Regions from separate parts of the Pseudomonas sp. AC355 genome, predicted to be linked through region 1. Evidence: predicted binding sites of a transcription regulator. Region 1 holds the regulator's gene; each other region holds the start of a gene.
The links. Region 1 encodes sigma-54, which starts transcription at its own class of promoters, with help from an activator protein. Its sites were predicted from a motif close to ANTGGCATNNANNTTGCTNT; they were not measured.
Positions count from the first base shown of each region.

Region 1 (6,977 bases):
GGGCCGTGTGGTGGTGGTCGGGATGGGAAAATCCGGACATATCGGCAACAAGATTGCCGCGACCCTGGCCAGCACCGGCACCACCGCTTTCTTCGTGCACCCTGCTGAAGCCAGCCATGGCGACATGGGTATGATCACCCGTGACGACGTCGTCCTGGCCCTGTCCAACTCAGGCTCCACGGCCGAAATCGTGACCTTGCTGCCGCTGATCAAGCGCCTCGGCATCACCCTGATCAGCATGACCGGCAACCCCGAGTCGCCGCTCTCGAAGGCTGCCGAAGTCAACCTCGACACCCGCGTAGCCAAGGAAGCGTGCCCACTCAACCTGGCGCCGACCTCTTCCACCACCGCCTCCCTGGTACTGGGCGACGCCCTGGCCATCGCGCTGCTGGAGGCCCGCGGTTTCACTGCCGAAGACTTCGCCTTCTCCCATCCCGGTGGTGCCCTGGGTCGTCGCCTGCTGCTCAAAGTCGAGAACGTCATGCACGCTGGCGACAGCCTGCCCAAGGTCAATCGTGGCACCAGCCTGCGCGAAGCTCTGCTTGAGATGACCCAGAAGGGCCTGGGCATGACCGCCGTACTGGAAGACGACGGCCGCCTGGCCGGGGTCTTCACCGACGGTGACCTGCGCCGCGCCCTGGATAAAGGTATTGATGTGCGTGATGCGTGCATCGACGACGTCATGACGCCCAACGGCAAAACCGCTCGTGCTGATATGCTTGCCGCCGAGGCCCTGAAAATAATGGAAGACAACAAGATCAGCGCGCTGGTAGTGATCGATACCAGTGGTCGTCCTGTAGGCGCCTTCAACCTTGGCGATCTGCTGCGCGCGGGAGTGATGTGATGAACGACCTGCTGCAGCGCACTCACGCCATCAAACTGGCGATTTTCGATGTCGACGGCGTACTCACCGACGGCAAGCTGTATTTTCTCGTTGATGGCAGCGAGTTCAAGACCTTCAATACCCTGGATGGCCAGGGCATCAAGATGCTGATCAACTCTGGCGTACGAACGGCCATCATCAGCGGCCGCAAGACTCCCGTAGTCGAGCGCCGCGCACAGAACCTGGGTATCCAGCATTTGTACCAGGGCCGTGAAGACAAACTCGACGTGCTCGACGAGCTGCTCGCCGAGCTGGGCCTCAGTTACGAGCAGGTGGCCTACCTGGGTGACGACTTGCCGGATCTGCCGGTAATCCGCCGTGTCGGCCTGGGTATGGCGGTAGCCAGCGGCAACGAATTTGTGCGCGAGCATGCCCACGGCGTCACACAAGCGCGCGGCGGCGAAGGTGCGGCACGCGAATTCTGCGAACTGATCATGCGTGGCCAGGGTACTCTCGAAGCCGCCCAAGCGGCCTACCTTTAGGGGTTTACTGATGTTGCGCAAATTCATCACACCCGTCCTGCTGACCTTCGGCGCCCTGCTGCTGGTGGCAGCCGGGTACTGGAACATCAACCCGGACAGTTTCTCCAGCGCGCCACAGCAGAGCGGCCCGGACAACCCGATCGACTTCTACGCCGTGAACGCCCGCAGCGTGCAGTACCTGCCCGACGGCAAGGTACAGAGCGACATGACCAGTGATCTGCTCGAGCATGTGCAGAGTACCGACGTCACCCTACTGACCGAACCGCGCATGAACCTGTTCCGGGGCACCGAGCTTCCCTGGAAAGTACGCAGCGCACGCGGCGAGGTAGGCCCCGATGGCGACGAGGTCGAATTGATCGACCAGGTGCGGGTGGAACGCACAGACGAAAAGGGCCGCGCCACTATACTTACCACCAGCCGCCTGACCGTATTCCCACAGAAGGAATATGCGCAGACCCAGCAAGCCGTTAGAATCGACGCGGCCAACGGGGTGACCACGGCACAAGGAATGAAAGCGTACTTGAATGACGGCAGGATGCTCCTGCAGTCCAACGTAAGAGGCCAGCATGAGGTTCGTTAAAACCCTCCCCCTACTTCTCAGCCTCGGCGCCACGCTCGGAAGCGCAAGCGCCTGGGCTCTGCCGAGCGACCGTGATCAACCGATCCGCGTGCAGGCCGACAGTGCTGAGCTGGACGACAAACAAGGCGTTGCAGTGTATCGCGGCGACGTCGTCATCACTCAGGGCACCCTGAAAATCACTGGCGACACCGTCACCATCACCCAGAACGCAAAGGGTGAGGTCGATGTGTTCACCTCGGTGGGCAAACCCGCCTATTACGAGCAGAAGCCCTCGGCCGACAAGCAGATCGTCAAGGCTTACGGCCTGACCATCCAGTACTTTGCTGCCAATGAGCGCATCGTACTGATCGACCAGGCCAAGGTGGTTCAGGAAGGCAACACCTTCGAAGGCGAGAAAATCGTCTATGACACCCAGCGACAGATCGTCAATGCAGGCCGCGCCACGGGCACCAATGTGTCGACGCCGCGCCCGCGTATCGACATGGTGATCCAGCCGCAGAAAAAACCCGCCGCTGAGCAGGGCCAATAACGATGGCAACTCTGAAAGCCCAGCACCTGGCCAAAAGCTATAAAGGTCGCCAGGTCGTTCGCGACGTAAGCCTGAGCATCGACAGCGGGCAGATCGTCGGCTTGCTCGGCCCCAACGGCGCCGGCAAGACCACCTGCTTCTACATGATCGTCGGCCTGGTTCAGGCCGATCAGGGCCGCGTACTGATCGACGATCTCGACGTCAGCCACCAGCCCATGCACGGCCGCGCCCGCGCCGGTATAGGCTACCTGCCTCAGGAAGCGTCGATCTTCCGCAAGCTCAGTGTGTCCGATAACATCATGGCGATCCTGGAAACGCGCAAGGATCTGAGCCGCGCGCAGCGGCTGCAGGAACTGGAGGGCCTACTGCAGGAATTCCACATCACCCACATTCGCGACAACCTGGGCATGAGCCTGTCGGGTGGTGAGCGCCGCCGTGTAGAAATCGCCCGCGCCCTTGCAACATCACCGAAATTCATCCTTCTCGACGAGCCCTTCGCCGGCGTCGACCCGATTTCGGTCGGTGACATCAAGCAAATCATTCACCACCTCAAAGCCAAAGGCATTGGGGTGCTGATCACCGATCACAATGTGCGCGAAACCCTGGATATCTGCGAGACCGCCTATATCGTCAGCGACGGCCAACTGATCGCCGAGGGCGACTCCGCTGCGATCCTGGCCAACCAGATGGTAAAGGAAGTCTACCTGGGCCACGAATTCCGCCTGTAACGGTTTTCCCACCGATGGGCATCCAGAGCCTGTTACCCCACGACATGGTCGTAATGAAATGGTAACGGGCTCTAGGCAAACCACTCGTGTTCAGGCATATAATTTGCTTCCTAGTGGCGCTTTGGCGCCCTGTCGTGGATCGCGCACAGACGCCAGATAAGGTCTGCAATGAAACCATCGCTAGTCCTGAAAATGGGCCAGCAGCTGACGATGACACCGCAGCTGCAACAAGCCATTCGCCTGCTCCAACTGTCGACTCTCGATCTGCAACAGGAGATCCAGGAGGCACTGGAGTCGAACCCGATGCTCGAGCGTCAGGAAGAGGGCGACGACTTCGACAATTCGGATCCCATGGCCGACGGCGCGGAAAGTGCCACCACTGCGACTGCTCAGGAAGAGAAATTTCAGGAGCCGACCTTCCAGGAAAACACCCAGACCGTCGACAATCTGGAAGAAGGCGACTGGGGTGAACGCATCCCCAGCGAACTACCCGTCGACACAGCCTGGGAAGACGTCTACCAGACCAGCGCCAGCAGCCTGCCAAGCAATGACGACGACGAGTGGGACTTCACCACTCGCACCTCCGCTGGCGAGAGCCTGCAGAGCCATATGCTTTGGCAACTCAACCTGGCGCCGATGTCCGACAAGGATCGCCTGATCGCCGTTACCCTGATCGACTGCATCAACGCTCAGGGCTACCTCGAAGAAACTCTCGAAGAAATTACCGACGCCTTCGACCCCGAACTCGATGTCGAGCTCGATGAAGTCGAAGCCGTGCTACACCGCATCCAGCAGTTCGAGCCTTCCGGCATCGCCGCCCGCGACCTGCGCGAGTGCCTGCTTCTGCAATTGCGTCAGCTACCGACCAATACACCCTGGCTGAGCGAAGCTCAGCGCCTCACCAGCGACTACCTAGACCTGCTCGGCAGCCGCGACTACAGCCAGTTGATGCGCCGCATGAAGCTCAAGGAAGACGAGCTACGCCCGGTCATCGAGCTGATTCAAAGCCTCAACCCGCGTCCTGGCTCACAGATCGAATCGAGCGAGCCCGAGTACGTGGTACCTGACGTGATCGTGCGCAAGCACAACGATCGCTGGCTGGTGGAGCTCAACCAGGAAGCCATGCCGCGCCTACGCGTCAACGCGCAGTACGCAGGCTTCGTGAAACGCGCCGACTCCAGCGCCGACAACACCTTCATGCGCAATCAGTTGCAGGAAGCACGCTGGTTCATCAAAAGCCTGCAGAGTCGCAACGAGACCCTGATGAAGGTCGCGACGCAGATCGTCGAGCATCAGCGCGGCTTCCTCGACTACGGCGACGAAGCCATGAAGCCGCTGGTACTGCATGACATCGCGGAAGCGGTAGGCATGCATGAGTCGACCATTTCCCGCGTCACCACCCAGAAGTACATGCATACACCGCGTGGCATTTACGAGCTGAAATACTTCTTCTCCAGCCACGTCAGCACCTCCGAAGGCGGCGAATGTTCGTCCACCGCGATCCGCGCGATCATCAAAAAACTGGTCGCCGCGGAAAATGCGAAAAAGCCATTGAGCGATAGCAAGATCGCTGGTTTACTGGAAGCACAGGGCATTCAAGTGGCGCGCCGCACAGTCGCCAAGTACCGTGAATCGCTCGGTATAGCGCCTTCGAGCGAACGCAAGCGACTGATGTAAGGTGCCCTTGTAAGAGAAGCCCCAGTGTTCCTGCGGCAGGTTTTATCGCCTGCCACTCACACACGGCAACAAGGAGAAGCGGTATGCAAGTCAACATCAGTGGGCACCAGCTGGATGTGACAGACGCACTACGCAGCTACATCGAGGAAAAGCTCGGACGTCTCGAGCGGCACTTCGACAAGATCACCAATGTGCAGGTCATCCTGGAGGTCGAGAAGCTCAAGCAGAAAGTCGAAGCTACCTTGCATATCGCCGGAGGCGAAGTGGTGGCAAATGCCGAGCATGAAGACATGTACGCTGCCATTGATCTACTGACCGACAAACTTGACCGCCAACTCATCAAGCACAAGGAAAAACAGCTCGACCGCCAGCAGGGCGCAATGGCCCGCTGACCTCGTCCTTATCCTATGATCCGACTTGAAAATATCCTGACCCCCGGCCGTTCCCTCGTGAACGTGCCGGGCGGCAGTAAAAAGCGTGTACTCGAACAGATAGCTGCCGTGATCGCGAGCGACCTGCCCGATCTCGACGGCCAGACCATCTATGAAAGCCTGATCGCCCGGGAAAAACTCGGTTCGACCGGTTTTGGCAATGGCATCGCCATTCCCCACTGCCGCCTACCCGGCTGCAGCTCACCGATCAGTGCACTGCTGAAACTCAACGCTGCGGTCGACTTCGACGCCATCGATGGTGCGCCCGTCGATTTGCTGTTCGTGCTGCTGGTTCCCGAAGCAGCGACCGATGAGCACCTGGAACTGCTGCGCCAGATCGCCAGCATGTTCGACCGCGAGGACGTTCGCGAGCGGCTGCGCCAGGCTCAAGACAGTGAATCGCTGTACCAGACCGTAGTGAACGTGCAGAACGGCCAATAGCCCTACAGGATTAGCCCATGCGCCTGATCATCGTCAGCGGCCGTTCCGGCTCGGGCAAGAGCACCGCTCTCGACGTGCTCGAGGACAACGGTTTCTATTGCATCGACAACCTGCCTGCCGGCCTGCTTCCGGAGCTGGCCGAACGGGCGTTGTTGCATACCGAGCTGTTGCACCCACAAGTGGCGGTATCGATAGACGCACGCAACCTGCCTAGCCAGCTCAAGCGCTTTTCCGAACTGCTTGATGAAGTGCGCGGCCGCAACATCCGTTGCGATGTCCTGTATCTGGACGCCAGCGAAGAAACCCTGCTCAAGCGCTTTTCGGAGACGCGCAGACGTCACCCGCTGACCAACGACCAGCGCTCGCTGGCCGAAGCCATGGTCGACGAGACCAAACTACTGAGCCCGATCATCGACCGTGCCGATCTGAAGATCGACACCACTCACCTGAATCTCTACCAACTGCGCGACACCCTCAAGCTGCGCCTGCTCAACCAGCCGGAACCGGGTACCGCCTACCTGATCGAATCCTTCGGTTTCAAACGGGGGATGCCGGTGGATGCAGATCTAGTGTTTGACGTGCGCTGCCTGCCCAATCCCTACTGGAAACCCGAACTGCGTGACTTCACCGGCCTCGAGCAGCCGGTCGAGGAATACCTGGCAGCCCAGGAGGACGTCCAGGACATGTACCAGGACATCTTCACCTATCTGCACAAGTGGCTGCCGCGCTTCGCTGCCAGCAACCGCTCTTACGTTACCGTTGCGATCGGCTGCACGGGCGGCCACCATCGCTCGGTGTACCTCGCCAACCGCCTGGGGCACGCCCTCAAACCGCTGCTGAAGAATGTTCAGATCCGCCACCGCGACCTCAGTTAAGGAATTGCCGCGATGCCCGCCTGTGAAATCACCATCATCAACAAACTCGGCCTGCACGCGCGCGCGGCCGCCAAGTTCGTCGGGGTCGCGGGGCGTTTTCCCTGCCAGGTGAGAATCGGGCGTAGCGTCGAGAGCCTCGTAGATGGCAAGAGCATCATGGCGGTGATGATGCTCGCCGCCGGCAAGGGCACCATCGTGCACCTGGCGACCGAGGGCGAGCGGGAAGAGGAAGCCCTGCAGGCGCTGATTGACCTGATCAATAACTACTTCGACGAAGGCGAGTGATCGCCCTCAGACGTTCAGGGCATTGCCCACAGCCAACATCAACACGAACCCCGACGCAAAACCCAG
Region 1 is NZ_OZ409843.1:4,679,261-4,686,237, reverse strand. It holds gene ACZ0AI_RS21785 (KpsF/GutQ family sugar-phosphate isomerase) at 1-844, shown strand, start outside; gene ACZ0AI_RS21780 (KdsC family phosphatase) at 844-1,365, shown strand; gene lptC (LPS export ABC transporter periplasmic protein LptC) at 1,376-1,945, shown strand; gene lptA (lipopolysaccharide transport periplasmic protein LptA) at 1,932-2,474, shown strand; gene lptB (LPS export ABC transporter ATP-binding protein) at 2,477-3,202, shown strand; gene ACZ0AI_RS21760 (RNA polymerase factor sigma-54) at 3,371-4,879, shown strand; gene hpf (ribosome hibernation-promoting factor, HPF/YfiA family) at 4,963-5,271, shown strand; gene ptsN (PTS IIA-like nitrogen regulatory protein PtsN) at 5,287-5,751, shown strand; gene rapZ (RNase adapter RapZ) at 5,769-6,626, shown strand; gene ACZ0AI_RS21740 (HPr family phosphocarrier protein) at 6,639-6,911, shown strand; gene ACZ0AI_RS21735 (ZIP family metal transporter) at 6,918-6,977, opposite strand, start outside.

Region 2 (6,977 bases), 4.4 Mb from region 1:
AACCGTGGCGCCACCCGGAATACGGCCGGCTGACGGCACGTTGACGGTGATGCGCGAGCCATCCGCGCCACTGGCATCGAAACCGCCCACTACCAGGTTGCCCTGGGCGATTGCGTAGGTGTTGCCGTCGATGCCCTTGAGCGGCGTCATCAGCAGGCTGCCGCCGCGCAGGCTCTTGGCATTACCGATGGAGGAAATGGTGATGTCGATGGTCTGCCCGGGCTTGGCGAACGGCGGCAGGTCGGCATGGATCGACACCGCGGCGACGTTCTTCAATTGCACGTTGCCGCCTTCCGGCACCTTGATACCGAACTGCGCCATCATGTTGTTGAAGGTCTGCACGGTGAATGGCGTCTGGGTAGTCTGGTCGCCGCTGCCATTGAGGCCCACGACCAAGCCGTAACCGATCAACTGGTTACTACGCACGCCCTGGATACTGGCCAGATCCTTGAGCCGCTCGGCTTGAGCGGTCGAGGCCAGCAGCAGCGCTGCAACGGTGATGATCCATTTGCGCATGATCATGAACCTCAGAACGGCCACAGTGGGCTGACGAAAAAGCGATCCAGCCAACCTGGCTGACTGGCATCGGCGAACGCGCCAGTACCGGAATAGGTGATGCGTGCATCGGCAATACGGGTCGAAGCCACGGTGTTGTCACGGGCGACGTCGTCGGAGCGAACCAGCCCGGCGATGCGCACCAGCTCGTCACCGGTATTAAGAGTCATCCACTTCTCACCGCGCACCACCAGCAAACCATTGGGCAGCACTTCGGCGACGGTCACAGTGATCGAGCCGGTCAGGCTGTTGCTCTGCCCGGCCTGGCCGGAGCCGCTGGTGTCACGCTGGGCGCCGTACTGAGCGCTGAGCCCCAGGTTCTCGGCCTTCAACGGGTTGAGGCTGGAGCTGGGGTTGTCGATCGATACGCCACCGCCGAACAACGACGTCAGACCGATGTTGGCGTTACTGTCCTTGGACATCTGCGAGCTAGCGTTCTTACTGGCCTGCATACGCTCGCTGAGGCTGATGGTGATGACATCGCCCACGCGGAAGGCCTTGCGGTCGCCGTACAGGTTGTTCTCGAACCCCGACTGGAAGATCGAGCCATTGTTCTGCGCGGCCGGCAGCGGTGTACGCGGCAGCACAGGTGCGTAGTACGGATCGTTGGGCTTGGCGGCAGGCGCCACGCAGCCACTCAGCACTACGCTGCCGAGAATCGAGAACACACACACCAAGCGGTTCATAACCACTACCTCACAGCGTTCAGGCGTATCAGGGGTGAGCTGCTGCCCTACCCCACGTTTCTTAAAGGTTCTGCGTAATGAAGGACAGCATCTGGTCAGCGGTGGAGATGACCTTGGAGTTCATCTCGTAGGCGCGCTGGGTGGTGATCATGTTGACCATCTCCTCGACCACGCTGACGTTGGAGTTCTCCAGGGTGTTCTGCAGGGTCGTGCCCAAGCCATTGAGGCCGGGCGTTCCCACCAGAGGTGCACCACTGGAGGCGGTCTCCAGGAACAGGTTGTTACCGATCGCCTCCAGCCCCGCCGGGTTGATGAAGTCGGTGATCTGGATGTTGCCGACGATCTGCGGCTGTGGGTTGCCGGTGGTCGTCACCGAAGCGGTACCGTCCTCACCCACGGTGAAGGTACGCACTTCCGGTGGCAGCACGATGGCTGGCTCCAGCGCGAAACCCTGGGACGTCACGACCTGGCCATCCGAGTTCAGGTGGAAGCTGCCGTCACGGGTGTAGGACACCGTGCCGTCGGGCATCAGCACCTGGAAGAAGCCGCGGCCGTTGATCGCCATGTCCATCGGCTGCTCGGTGGTCTGCAGGCTGCCAGCGGTAAAAATCTTCTGGGTGCCGTTGATGCGCACACCGGTACCGAGCTGCAGGCCGGACGGCAGTTGGCTGTCCTGGCTGGACTGGCCGCCGGGCTGGCGACGGATCTGATAGAGCAAATCCTCGAACTCGGCGCGATCGCGCTTGAAACCCGTCGTTGAAACGTTGGCCAGGTTGTTGGAAATGGTCGTCAGGTTCATGTCCTGAGCCGACAGGCCGGTCTTGGCGACCCAAAGTGCCGGAAGCATAGCGATTCTCCTCGGGCGCCGGATTCATGGCGCCGCGCGTGTGGTTATCAGGTCATCTGCAAGACACGCGCCATGGCGGTGTCGTTGTCTTCTGCGGTACGCATCATTTTCACCGACAGTTCGAACTGCCGGGACAGCGCCAGAATCGAGGTCATCTCCTCGACCGCATTGACGTTGCTGGACTCAAGGAAGCCTGAGGTAATCTGCACGGTGGCGTCCATTTCCGGCGGCTGCGGGCCGTTGAAACGAATCATGCCGTCGCTGCCCTTCTGCATCTGTTTGAGATCAGGGTTCACCAGCCGCAAGCGATCGACCTCGGCCAGCACGTTGGGCGCCTCGCCAAGGGCACGAATGCTGATGGTGCCATCCTGGCCGATCTCGATCTTCTGCTCAGGCGGCACGGCGATCGGCCCAGCATTGCCCATTACCGGCATACCATTGCCGGTACGCAGCATGCCCTGGGCATCAACGTTCAGGCTTGCGGTACGCACGTAGGCTTCGGTGCCATCAGGTGCCTGCACAGCCAACCAGCCCTTGCCACCAATCGCGACATCCAGGTCACGGCCGGTTTCCTGCAGGGAGCCCGGAGTGAAATCGGTACCTGGCCGCTCGCTCATGGCGAATACGCGCGACGGCTGGGTCTCGCCAAAAATCGGCATCGCCCGCGCTTGCTCGAAATCACGGCGAAAACCGCTCGTGGAGATGTTCGCCAGATTGTTGGCGTGGGCACGCTGGGCCAACGTATTGTTGTGGGCACCAGTCATGGAGACGTACAGCATCTTGTCCATGTTTCCTCCGAGGTGGGGCAACTCGCCCGCGACTCTGACAAGAGCTGAAAAGCAATTGGCGTGCCACAATCTTTAAATCAGGATAAGCACCTGTTTTTATTGGAATTATAGAAACAACACAGGCTCCCGAAGGAGCCTGTAATTTGTCGTTTGGCGAGTTGTTGCCGCTAGCGGCAACAACTCCCTGACGCATGCATCAACGCAGGTTGATGATCGTCTGCGTGATGGCGCTCTCGGTCTCGATGGTTTTGGCGTTGGCCTGGTAGTTACGCTGGGCAACGATCAGGTTGACCAGTTGCTCTGACAACTCGACGTTGGAGTCTTCCAGCGCACCGGACTGCAAAGTACCCAGCGTGCCACTCTTCGGCGTACCGATGACCGGCTCGCCAGATGCCGACGACTGAACCCAGGCCGTTTTGCCGACCGGTGTAAGCCCCTGCATATTGGCGAAGTTAGCCAATACTAGCTGGCCCTGAACCTTGGTTTGGCCATTGGTATAGCGAGCAAAGAGCACACCGGTCTCATCAATTTCAAGGCCCGACAACTCACCTGTGCTGTAGCCGTCCTGCACGACCTTGGCAACCGAGAACGTGCTGTTGTACTGCGAAGAACCGCGGAAATCGAACTTCACCGCCGCACTGGCCTCGGAGCCGTTGGCGGCCCAGGTGGTGCCTTCGGCATTGGTGGGTGCCGCCGGAATCCAGCCGTTCATGCTGATGGTGCCGTCGGGGTTCAGCGACAACCCTGTGCTCAGGCCAGTCGCATCGATAGTCTGCAGTTTACCGGCAGCGTCGAAGCTCACGGCAGCCGAAAGCGGCTGAGTGTTGGTCGGATCCAGCGGGTTCCGGCCGTCGACCAGAATCTTCATGTCCCAGCTATTGGCACCGGTCTTCACAAAGTACTGGGTGAAGGAGTGAGCATTGCCCTGAGCATCATAAATATTCACCGACGTCGATCGGTTGTAACTGGTCGGATCCGCCGGGTTGAAAGAGGCGTTGGCCGCAGTGGAGCCCGCAGTAGCGCCCGCTGCATTCGCGGCCGCAAGCTCTGCTGGTGTGGCTGCCGCAGTCGCAGCCGCGATCTCAGCAGGAGTCGGGTTGGGGTTACCCGGCAACAGTGAACCATTGAAGGCCGTTTGGTAGGCGCCGTCATAGGCACTCTGCCGCAGCACTGGAACGGTTTCAGTCGAGTTCAGGTTGAACGGCTGAGTAATCGTACCCGTCGCCCGCGGCGCCTGGCTGGACGTCTCCACACGGAGGTTGCCGATGATGCCGTTCTGCAGATTACCGTTGGCGTCTACCCCATAACCCTGCAGGTTATGCCCGAAGTTGTTGACGATGAAGCCTTCGCGGTCGGTACCGAAGTAACCGGCACGGGTATAGCTGATATCACCGTTGTTACTGGTACGGAAGAAACCGCTGCCATTGATGGCCAGATCCAGCGAGTTCTGCGTGTAGTTGATGTTGCCTTGGCTGAACAGCTGCGATACATCGCTGAGCAGCACCCCACTACCGATCGGGTTGGAGCCGCTGCTGAGCATCGACGAGGCATACAGGTCGGCGAACTCGGCACGCGACTGCTTGAAGCCAGCGGTACCGGCGTTAGCAATGTTGTTACCCGTCACGTTGAGGTCACTGGTCGCAGCGCGCAGGCCACTAAGACCGATATTGAACGACATGAAAAATCTCCTTGCCGAAAGCCCGGCAGTTACAGCCTGTTAATTACTGACCAATGACCTGCACCTGCGACAGCGGCACATTGCCAATACCCGCAAGATTGAGCATCAATTCGTTGCCACCCAGGGTGACGCTGTCGACGTTGGCCGGCAGCAAGGTGTAGAGCCCCTTGGTTTCATTGCCATAGGTCGCCTGTGCTTCGAACCTGTAAGTGCCCGGCTTCATCACATTGCCGCTGGAGTCCTTGCCGTCCCAGATGAAGCTCACGTTGCCAGCCTGCTGCTCACCCAGATTGATCCGGTTGACCACCGCACCGGCACTGTCATAAACGTTGACGTACACGTTGCTACTGCTGGTTGGCAGCACCGCACTGGCCTTGAAGCTTTCACTGGTATCGACCACCGCCTTGTCCACCGGCACGATCACCTTGCGACCGACCAGCGAAGAAGCCTGCAAAGCCTGGGAGGACTGATAGCCGGACAAAATGGTCTCCATGCTCGAGTTGAGCTTCTCAACCCCTTCCACAGTACTAAATTGCGCCAACTGCGCGATGAACTCGCCGTTGCCCTGAGGCTCTAGTGGGTTCTGGTTATTCAGCTGCGCCACCAGCAGGTTGAGGAACTGATCCTTGCCCAGCTCCTTGTTCTGTGTGGTGGAATCCTGCTTGACCTGATACTTGTCCAGTACCGAACTGGAGCTGACGCCATCAACAGTGCTCATTTCTCACTCCCGGCTCACTGACCCAAGGTCAGAACGCGCTGCATCATCTGTTTGGCGGTATTCATCATTTCCACGTTGGTCTGGAAGGCGCGACTGGCAGAAATCATGTCCGCCATCTCCTCGACCACGTTGACGTTGGGGTAATACACATAGCCGGCTTCGTCGGCGGCCGGGTGGTTAGGCTCGTAGCGTGGCATCAGACTGCTCTGATCCTCGACGATACCAAGCACCTGAACACCAGCACCCGACTGGTCCTGATCAGCGAACAGCGAGCCGTTTTCACCGCCCTGCGCCTGCTGAAACACGGTAGCGAACACCGGGTGACGCGCCCGATAAGTCTGATCGATGCTCGATGAGACCGATTCGGCGTTGGCGATGTTGCTGGAAATGGTATTCAGGCGAGTGCTCTGGGCACTCATGCCGGTTCCGGCGATATTGAAAACGCTGGTAAGTGACATATCGGGCTCCTTTATTCACCACGCAGGGCGCTGACGAGCCCTTTGAATTTACTGTTTAGCAGCGTGAAGCTGGCCTGGAAGGCCACCGCGTTCTCGGCATAATTGGCTTGTTCGAGCTGAGCATCGACAGTGTTCTGATCGATCGAAGGCGCAGTCGGTGTTCGATAGGCCAGCGCCGCATCGCCCATTGGCACGCCTTCTGCTGCGATATGGCGGCTATTCGTGGTTTTCAGCCCCGAATTACCGCTGCCGCCACTCTTCGCGGCCTGCTGGGCCAGCACGGAGGCGAAATCCAGATCCCGGGCCTTGTAGTTGGGGGTATCGGCGTTAGCCATGTTGTTGGCCAACACCTCGGCACGCTGAGCGCGGAAGCCCAATGCCTTCTCGTGAATGCCAAGTGCGCTATCGAAACTGATGCTCATCTCAGGAACCTTTGCCGTGGCGGCGAGCCTGTTTACTTACAAACATCACAGCAAGGCACGTGCCAATTTATTTTTTATCTTATAAATCAGCCTGATACGATAAAAACACAAGGCTCGGCAGATTCAAGCGGCAAAGCTTTTCCGCCGATTGGCAAGCTGGGAGCGGCAATTCAACCAAGGTTTGCCGCTTTTCTGACGCTGCAGTGACAGAACACTGTCGGGCAAGACGGGCCCGCAGAAATAAAAACGGGAGACCTAAGTCTCCCGTTTCTTGATTCCCCGAATCATTTAGCTTTGTAAATGATCCCAGGGCTGCACTGCACCATCTGGTATTTCTCCGGCAAGCCATTGAGGGCTTCGGATGCGCCGAGGAACAGATAGCCGCCTGGCTTGAGCATGGCGTGAATACGCGTGAGGATGTCCTTCTTCACCTCGGCGGAGAAGTAGATGAGTACGTTTCGGCAAAACACGATGTCGAATTTGCCGAGGCTGGCATAGCTGTCCAGCAAGTTCAGCGGCCGGAACTCGACTCGGCTCTTGATCGCGGGCTTGACCACCCAGCGCCCAGGCCCTTTGGGATCGAAGTAACGCTGCAAACGCTCCTGAGCAAGACCACGCCCCATTGCTAGGCTGTCGTACTCGCCTGTTTTGCAATTATTGAGCATGGTCGGCGACAGATCGGTGGCGACAATCTGAACACCGGCCTTTAGCTGACCGAGGTTGCTGCGCTCAAACTCATCGAGACTCATCGACAGCGAGTAAGGCTCCTGCCCTGACGAACAGGCTGCCGACCAGATACGTAGGCGCTGCCCAGGATACGCTTTC
Region 2 is NZ_OZ409843.1:236,148-243,124, reverse strand. It holds gene ACZ0AI_RS01270 (flagellar basal body P-ring protein FlgI) at 1-522, opposite strand, end outside; gene flgH (flagellar basal body L-ring protein FlgH) at 528-1,241, opposite strand; gene flgG (flagellar basal-body rod protein FlgG) at 1,303-2,088, opposite strand; gene ACZ0AI_RS01255 (flagellar basal body rod protein FlgF) at 2,136-2,876, opposite strand; gene ACZ0AI_RS01250 (flagellar hook protein FlgE) at 3,073-4,554, opposite strand; gene flgD (flagellar hook assembly protein FlgD) at 4,598-5,272, opposite strand; gene flgC (flagellar basal body rod protein FlgC) at 5,287-5,730, opposite strand; gene flgB (flagellar basal body rod protein FlgB) at 5,742-6,152, opposite strand; gene cheR (protein-glutamate O-methyltransferase CheR) at 6,437-6,977, opposite strand, start outside.
Region 2: a site for sigma-54 is predicted at 2,925-2,944, ahead of ACZ0AI_RS01255 (flagellar basal body rod protein FlgF). Genes of this name have one in related genera too.

Region 3 (6,977 bases), 1.0 Mb from region 1:
ACGACGTCAAGCTGGCGGTAAAGGCCGGTGCTGACGTGATCGTCCTCGACGGCATGCAGGGGGGCACCGCAGCGACTCAGGAAGTGTTCATCGAGCACGTTGGTATCCCGATTCTGCCGGCCATTCCGCAAGCCGTGCAGGCGCTGCAGGAAATGGGCATGCACCGCAAGGTTCAGCTGATCGTCTCCGGTGGCATCCGCAACGGTGCCGACGTGGCCAAGGCCATGGCGCTGGGCGCCGATGCCGTGGCCATCGGTACGGCCGCGCTGATCGCCCTGGGTGACAACCACCCGCGCCTGGACGAGGAGTTGAAGAAAATCGGTTCAGCCGCCGGTTTCTACGATGACTGGCAGAACGGCCGCGACCCGGCCGGTATCACCACCCAGGATCCGGAGTTGTCCAAACGCCTCGACCCGGTCGAAGGTGGTCGCCACTTGGCAAACTACTTGCGTGTGCTGGTGCTGGAAGCCCAGACCATGGCTCGCGCCTGCGGTAAGTCGCACCTGCACAACCTCGACCCCGAGGATCTGGTGGCGCTGACCGTAGAGGCCGCCGCCATGGCGCGGGTGCCGCTGGCGGGCACCAACTGGGTGCCCGGGCAGGGTTACTGATCACACCCATCAGCCGGCCTTTCCGAGAGGAAAGGCCGGCTTTTGTGCACATGAAGGAATTCAAATGACTGCATCCTGGGCCTGGATGACACTGCTCGCCGCCGGCATCTGCGAAGTGATGTACGCCTCCGCCATTCCTCGTACGCAGGGCTTCACGCGGCTTTGGCCTAGCCTTTACTGCATCTTCTTCATCGCCCTGAGCATGTACCTGCTGGCGCTCTCGGCCCGCTACCTGCCAATGGGCACTGCCTATGCCGTGTGGGTTGGCATCGGCGCGGTCGGCACGGCGATCTACGGCATCGCTTACCTCAACGAACCAGCCACGCTGGCGCGGCTCGTTTGTCTGGTGCTGATCGTCTGTGGGGTGGCCGGCCTGAAGCTGTTCAGCCCGGCGGGCTGAAACCTGTTCCTTGGCGTCAGGCCAGACTTCACCGGTATTGCCTGCTAAAGGGCAAAAGCAGCCGAAAGCAGACCTTCGATTTGGTGGGCTAAAGCCCACCCTACAGCCGCGCATCTAACCGTAGGGTGGGCTTCAGCCCACCAATTGGCGCCCCACAATGAACGGCGGCTATCGCCACCTTGCTGCCATAGCAGCGGCTGGACAGAGCTCTTTTGTCCACCATAGGCCTCGTGAGATGGTGGACGGGTGAAGCGTCGTCCACCCGACTCGCTTGTTTTTGTGGGGTCGCCCAGGCCTTGCATGTCTCTAGCTCGCAAGATCGTGAACAGGTTCCTAGGCAGCTGCCTTCATCGAGGGAGCGTTGCGGGGCGATGATGCGCGGGTGAGCGGCTGTCTGTGGATAACTCGCGGGCGGTGGTTTCGAGAGGACACGGGAGCGAGCGGGGGGATGACCGGCGGGGTTGCCGCCGGTCGAAGGGTTACTTCAGTTTGTCGAGTTCTTCGTCAGGCAGCGCGTAGCTGTGCTTCTCATGAATGATGGTCGCGATCAGGGCGTAGAGGCTGACAGCAGCCACCAGGAAGCTGATGAAGATCAGGATGGCGGGCTTGTCGGCGTAGGTGAATACGGCGCTGGCACCTTCAAAGGTGGTGATGCTCATGGCGATACTCCTTGAGATGAGCCGGCCGCCATCGCGGCCGGCCGAGGGTCATTTGGCTGTAGCGGATCCGAGGGTGGAAGGTTCGGCACTGCCGCCAACGGTGCTGCTGGGCCCGTACATGCTGTTCCACTCCGGGTAGGCCTGGGCCGGTACTTCGGTCAGATCCAGGCCGCGCTCTTCGGCATGCGCCGGTACGCGCAGCATGCCGGCCTTCTTGAGTGCGTAGGAGATGCCATAGCCAGGGATGAAGCCCAGCGCGGCCATCACCAGCGCCCCGCCAACCTGGCCGAGGAAGCTGATGTCGGCCATGCCGTTCATGTTCGGATAGCCAGCCAGGAAAATACCGCTGATCACCAGCCCGGCCAGACCACCGAAGCCATGCACCGCGAAGGCGCCGACGGCGTCGTCCAGCTTGAACTTGAGCAGCAGGTTGTTAACCAGAGGCGCCGTAGCCGCCACGCCCATGCCGATCAGGTAGGCCAGCCCGGGGTGGTAGAGATCCAGGCCAGGTGCGACCGAGATGATGCCGACCAGACCACCGGACATCATCCAGTAGGGCTCGCGGGTGGTCAGGTAAGCGCCGATCAGGCCGCCAGCGAAGCCCATCAGGGTGTTGTAGGAAAAGGCCGAGAGGTTGGTCGGTTGGCCATAGATGTTGGTCCACTGAGCGCCGGAGTTGTAGATGATGCAGCCGCCGAGGAAGCCGAAGAAGCCGACGATGATCAGCATCAGGCCGACCACGCACATCGGCATGCTGTGGCCGACGATGGCATTGGCGCTGCCGTCAGGGTTGAAGCGGCCGATGCGTGCCCCGAGGTTGATCAGCACGCCAAGGGCGAAGAAGCCCGCGACCATGTGCACCACACCTGCCGCGCCGACGTCATGGTAGCCCCACAGTACGGTCAGCCAGCCTTCCGGGTGCCAGCCCCACGCGGCGGCGAGCAGCCAGAGAAAGCCGCCGAGCACGATGGTCATGATGATGAATGCGCTCATCCGCGCACGCTCGATGATCGCTCCCGAGAGGATCGAGCCGGTGGTGGCGGCGAACAGCGCGAAGGCGCCCCAGAAAATGCCGGTGGCGTTGTCCTGGATGTTCGGGCCCATGGCTTGACTCCACGGCATGCCGGCCATCAGGGCGTCCATACGCGGCACCAGGCCATCGGGGAAGGCGTTATAAACGGCCCAGCCGAGCAGGAACACGCTGGGCACGATGAAGCCGAAGGCGAGGATGTTCTTAACGCCCGCCGCCAGGGCGTTCTTCAGGCGCGAAGCGCCGATCTCGTAAGACAGAAAACCTGCGTGGATGCAGATCATCAGTGCGGTACACCACCAATAGAACATTTCCATGTTCAGCGTGTTGGTCATTTCAATCAGGGCCTGCAGCTCTTCGAGCGTAGGCGGTGTCTTCTGTTCTTCCATCACTGAATCCTCGAAAGCGGTTTATTGGAATAAGTGGTGCGCAGGCAGGTCGAGTCGAAAGTATTTTATTGCGGATAAACAAATGTTCTTATTGGGAAAGCAATGAGTGTGCCAGTCCTAAAGGGCTCCAGCCCTTGCTGTCTGCGGCGTAGAAGGGGTTGCAGTGCCCTTTTTTTGCTCACGATCAGTAGCCCTCGCCTGAAGATGGTTCGCCCGAGCGTTCCTTCTGCAACATGCCCTGGATCTGCTGCACCGAGTCCTGCGTTCGTCGCGCCAGATTGCGCACTTCATCGGCGACCACGGCGAAGCCGCGCCCCTGATCGCCAGCCCGTGCCGCTTCGATGGCGGCGTTGAGCGCTAGCAGGTTGGTCTGCTCGGCAATGCTGCGAATCCCCCCGGCGACCTGAGCAATCTGCGTGTAGGTGGCCTGGATGTTGGCCTGTTCGCGCTGGTGCAGCGTGGCGGCGGTCTTCTCGTCGCTGATCTCGCGCACGGCGCCGGTGACATACAGCAGGTGGCCCTGGGCATCGCGCAGGCAGCGGCCGCGTTCGCGGTACCACACCTCGCCACGGCTCTTGTGGCGCATGCGGTATTCGACGGCGTAGAAGCCATCACCACCGGTGTCGACCATCGAGGCATTGAAGGCCTGCATGACCTGTTTCAGGTCATCGGCGTTGACCACCTTGAAATAGCTGTCCCAGCCATCGGGAAATTCCTGGGCGCTGTAGCCGATCAGCTCGCGGAACTGCTCGGACCAACGAATCAGGTTCTGCGGATGGTCGGGGTCGCCAGCCACCACGTTCATCGCCCAGCTGCCTTCGGTGAGGGTACGTTTGGTCAGCTCCCAGACCTGGCGTTCTTCGTCCCAATGGGCGCGCTCGGCTTCCAGCTCGTGCAGGCGCCGCTGGCTGTCGTCACGTTCGTGGAGGAGTGCGTCGATCTGCGCCCGGGCCTCGGCGAGGTCCTCCTTGAGTGCGGCGTACTCTTCTGCACTGCAGGGCGGTGGTGCCTGGCATTCGGCCTGCTGGCGGATGCGCTGCAATTCGTCCCAGTCGCGCTGCAGCCGCTGCAGGCTGCTGAGCAGCCGGGCATCGCGCTGCAGATGAGGCTGTGCGGCGGCCGTGCTGGGCTGGCCGTCGAACAGGCGGTTAAGCCACTGGCTGAGTTCATCGGCCAGGTTTCGGGACGCATTGCTGAACCACATGGGCCACCTCCGTGAGATCGAATGGCCATCACCAAGCAATTCTCTTTCCACAACCGGTTCGGTCATGCCCGCACCTTGCTCTTGTCCGGGTCGTAGGCGACGGTGCTGGCGCTGACCTGCGCGCGGATGCGCTTCTGCAGGCCGTCGAGCTTGCCTACCTCGACGGCTGTGCCGGGCTCGCAGTAGCCGACATCCAGGCGACACAAGGCGATGTTGCGGCCCAGTAGCGGTGAGCGCGTGGCACTGGTAATCACGCCGATCCGGGCCCGGCCGCTATATACGCAGTCGCCGTGGGCAGCGGTTTCATTGCCTTCCAGCTGCAGGCCGACCAGCTTGTGGCGGGGGGCTGCGCTGCGCCTTGATAGGGCATCGCGGCCGATAAAGTTCGCCGCCTTGCTCTTGAGTGGCACACAGAAGCCAATGCCGGCCTCGAACGGATCGGTCTGATCGTCGAATTCGTAGCCGGCGAAAATCAGCCCCGCTTCGATACGCAGCATGTCCAGCGCTTCGAGGCCGAGCGGTACCAGGCCCAGGGGTTCGCCGAGCTGCCACAGGCGTTGCCACACCTGTAGCGCATCGTGCGGATGGCACCAGACTTCGTAGCCCAGCTCGCCGGTATAGCCGGTGCGCGACACCATCACGGGTGGGCCGTTGTAGTCATCCAGACGACCGACCAGAAAGCGGAACCAGCCCAGCTCCTCCAGCGTTGGCTGGGTGCCTGGCGTCCAGATCATCTGCGCGAGCAGTTGACGGCTCAGCGGGCCCTGCACGGCGACGTTGTGGATCTGCTCGGAGGCGCTCTTTATCCACACCTTCATGCCCAGTTTTGCGGCCTGTTCACGCAGCCAGATGCCGGCGTAGTCCTCGCCACCGATCCAGCGAAACGCATCGGCGCCGAGGCGTAGCAGGGTGCCGTCGTCGAGCATGCCGCCGTGCTCGAAGCACATCGCCGAATACACCACCTGGCCGACCGCCAGCTTGCGCACGTCGCGGGTCAGGCAGTGGTCGAGCAGTGCTTCGGCGTCGGGGCCGAGCACCTCGAATTTGCGCAGCGCGGAAAGATCCATCACCGCCACGCGTTCGCGGCAGCCGTGGTATTCATCGGTGGCGCCGTAGCCGTCGAAGCGGGTCGGTGTCCAGAAGCCCCGGTAGTCGACGAACTGCCGGGTGAGGGCCGAGGTGCCGGCGTGAAAGCCGCTTTCGCGGGTCAGCACCGGATCGGCATCTGCTGTTTTTCGAGTGGCCATGGCAAGACTGAAACGCTCCTTCTCGGAATACACGCGGATGTGGATATCGGTGGGCTGCCAGCCATTGGCGGGGTCGATGTCGTCCGGGCAGGAACTGCTGGCGCAGACCAGATCGGTCAGCGCCTTGAGCAGGACGTAATCGCCAGGGCGCGACCAGGGTTCGTCCAGCGTCAGGTGCTGGTGCGCGTCGATGGCGGTGTTGTAGAAGAAATTGATCGCCGGCCAGCCAGCACGCGGATGTACGCCGTGAGCGGCCATGGCGCGGCTGATGTTGTCGCTGCAGTTGGCGTGGCCGAAGTAGCCGTGCGCCTCGTAGTAGCGCGCCGCACAGGCCAGGGCAAAGGTATCGTGGCGGCCGACGGTATCGCGCACCACCTCGAGCATCGGCTGCATGTTGCGATCGTAGAAGCGGCTGAACAGGCCCGGCCCCGGGTAGGCGTTGCCGTTCAGGGTACGGGTGACGGTGGGGTCGAGGTCGATCTCGCGTCCGGTATCCAGGCCGGCGCGGTCGAAGGCGACGAAATCTGAACACTGGCGCCCGGCCACGTCGATCACCTGGACGAACTGCCCGGCTGCGACGAGGTAGTCGCGCGCGCTGCCGGGGTGGATGGTGAATTCGTCGATCACTTCGCCCAGCGGCGCGGGAAGTGGCGGCACCCAAAGCCTGCGCGGATTGGCGCGGTGCAGCAGCACACGCAGTTCACTGGCGCGCTGCTGGCTGTCCACTGCGCTACGCCCACCAGGGGCGGCGACGATCACGCACAGCGCAGCGTTGGCCAGCAATTCGCGGCTGAAGCCTGCGGGTGTGGCGGCGGGCCACAGCCGGGCTGCGGCCGGCAGGCGGCGACAGTCCACACCACGACGAGTGAGCCCGTTGCTGACGTGAATCGACTCGCGGCTGCCATCGTGCAGCAGGTGGGCGATGGCATCGGCACCAGCGCTGGCTTGCAGGCCCAGTGCCGCCAGCGCTTCGCGGCCATCCTCGGTGAAGGCCAGCAGTTCGGCAGGCTGGTCGCCCTCCAGGTCGATCACCTCCAGGCGATCACCCGCCTCCAGCGCGAACACGGTCAGCCCGCCAGGGGCTACGCGGTGGCGTTCCAGATCGGCGGCGCGGGCGAACAGCGCCGGCTCCAGTGGGCGGCTTGTCACAGGCAGGTTCATGGCGGCGCCTCAGCTGGCGGACTTCAGGCGGTCGGCCGGCGGCGTGTCGCTCAGATAGGTATCCAGCGAGTCGTCCAGTGCCTCCAGCCAGGGCGTGTGATGCGGTGTGGCCAGGGTGCCGGTGATCAGCGAGCGATAGCACTTGTCGCGGTAGCCCATGATGTTGTCGTACTTGTCTTTCTTCCACTGCAGGAAGGTGGCGTTGACCTCGGCGATGTCGAAGCTCGGGTAGTCGGTTGCGGCGATCAACTGGCGGATGTATTCGCCCTGGAATTC
Region 3 is NZ_OZ409843.1:3,634,097-3,641,073, reverse strand. It holds partial or broken gene ACZ0AI_RS17165 (FMN-binding glutamate synthase family protein) at 1-611, shown strand, start outside; gene ACZ0AI_RS17160 (DMT family transporter) at 676-1,011, shown strand; gene ACZ0AI_RS17155 (hypothetical protein) at 1,491-1,670, opposite strand; gene ACZ0AI_RS17150 (ammonium transporter) at 1,719-3,089, opposite strand; partial or broken gene ACZ0AI_RS17145 (methyl-accepting chemotaxis protein) at 3,351-3,894, opposite strand; gene ACZ0AI_RS17140 (DUF1989 domain-containing protein) at 4,356-6,701, opposite strand; gene ACZ0AI_RS17135 (NAD(P)-binding domain-containing protein) at 6,711-6,977, opposite strand, start outside.
Region 3: a site for sigma-54 is predicted at 3,186-3,205, ahead of ACZ0AI_RS17150 (ammonium transporter). Genes of this name have one in related genera too.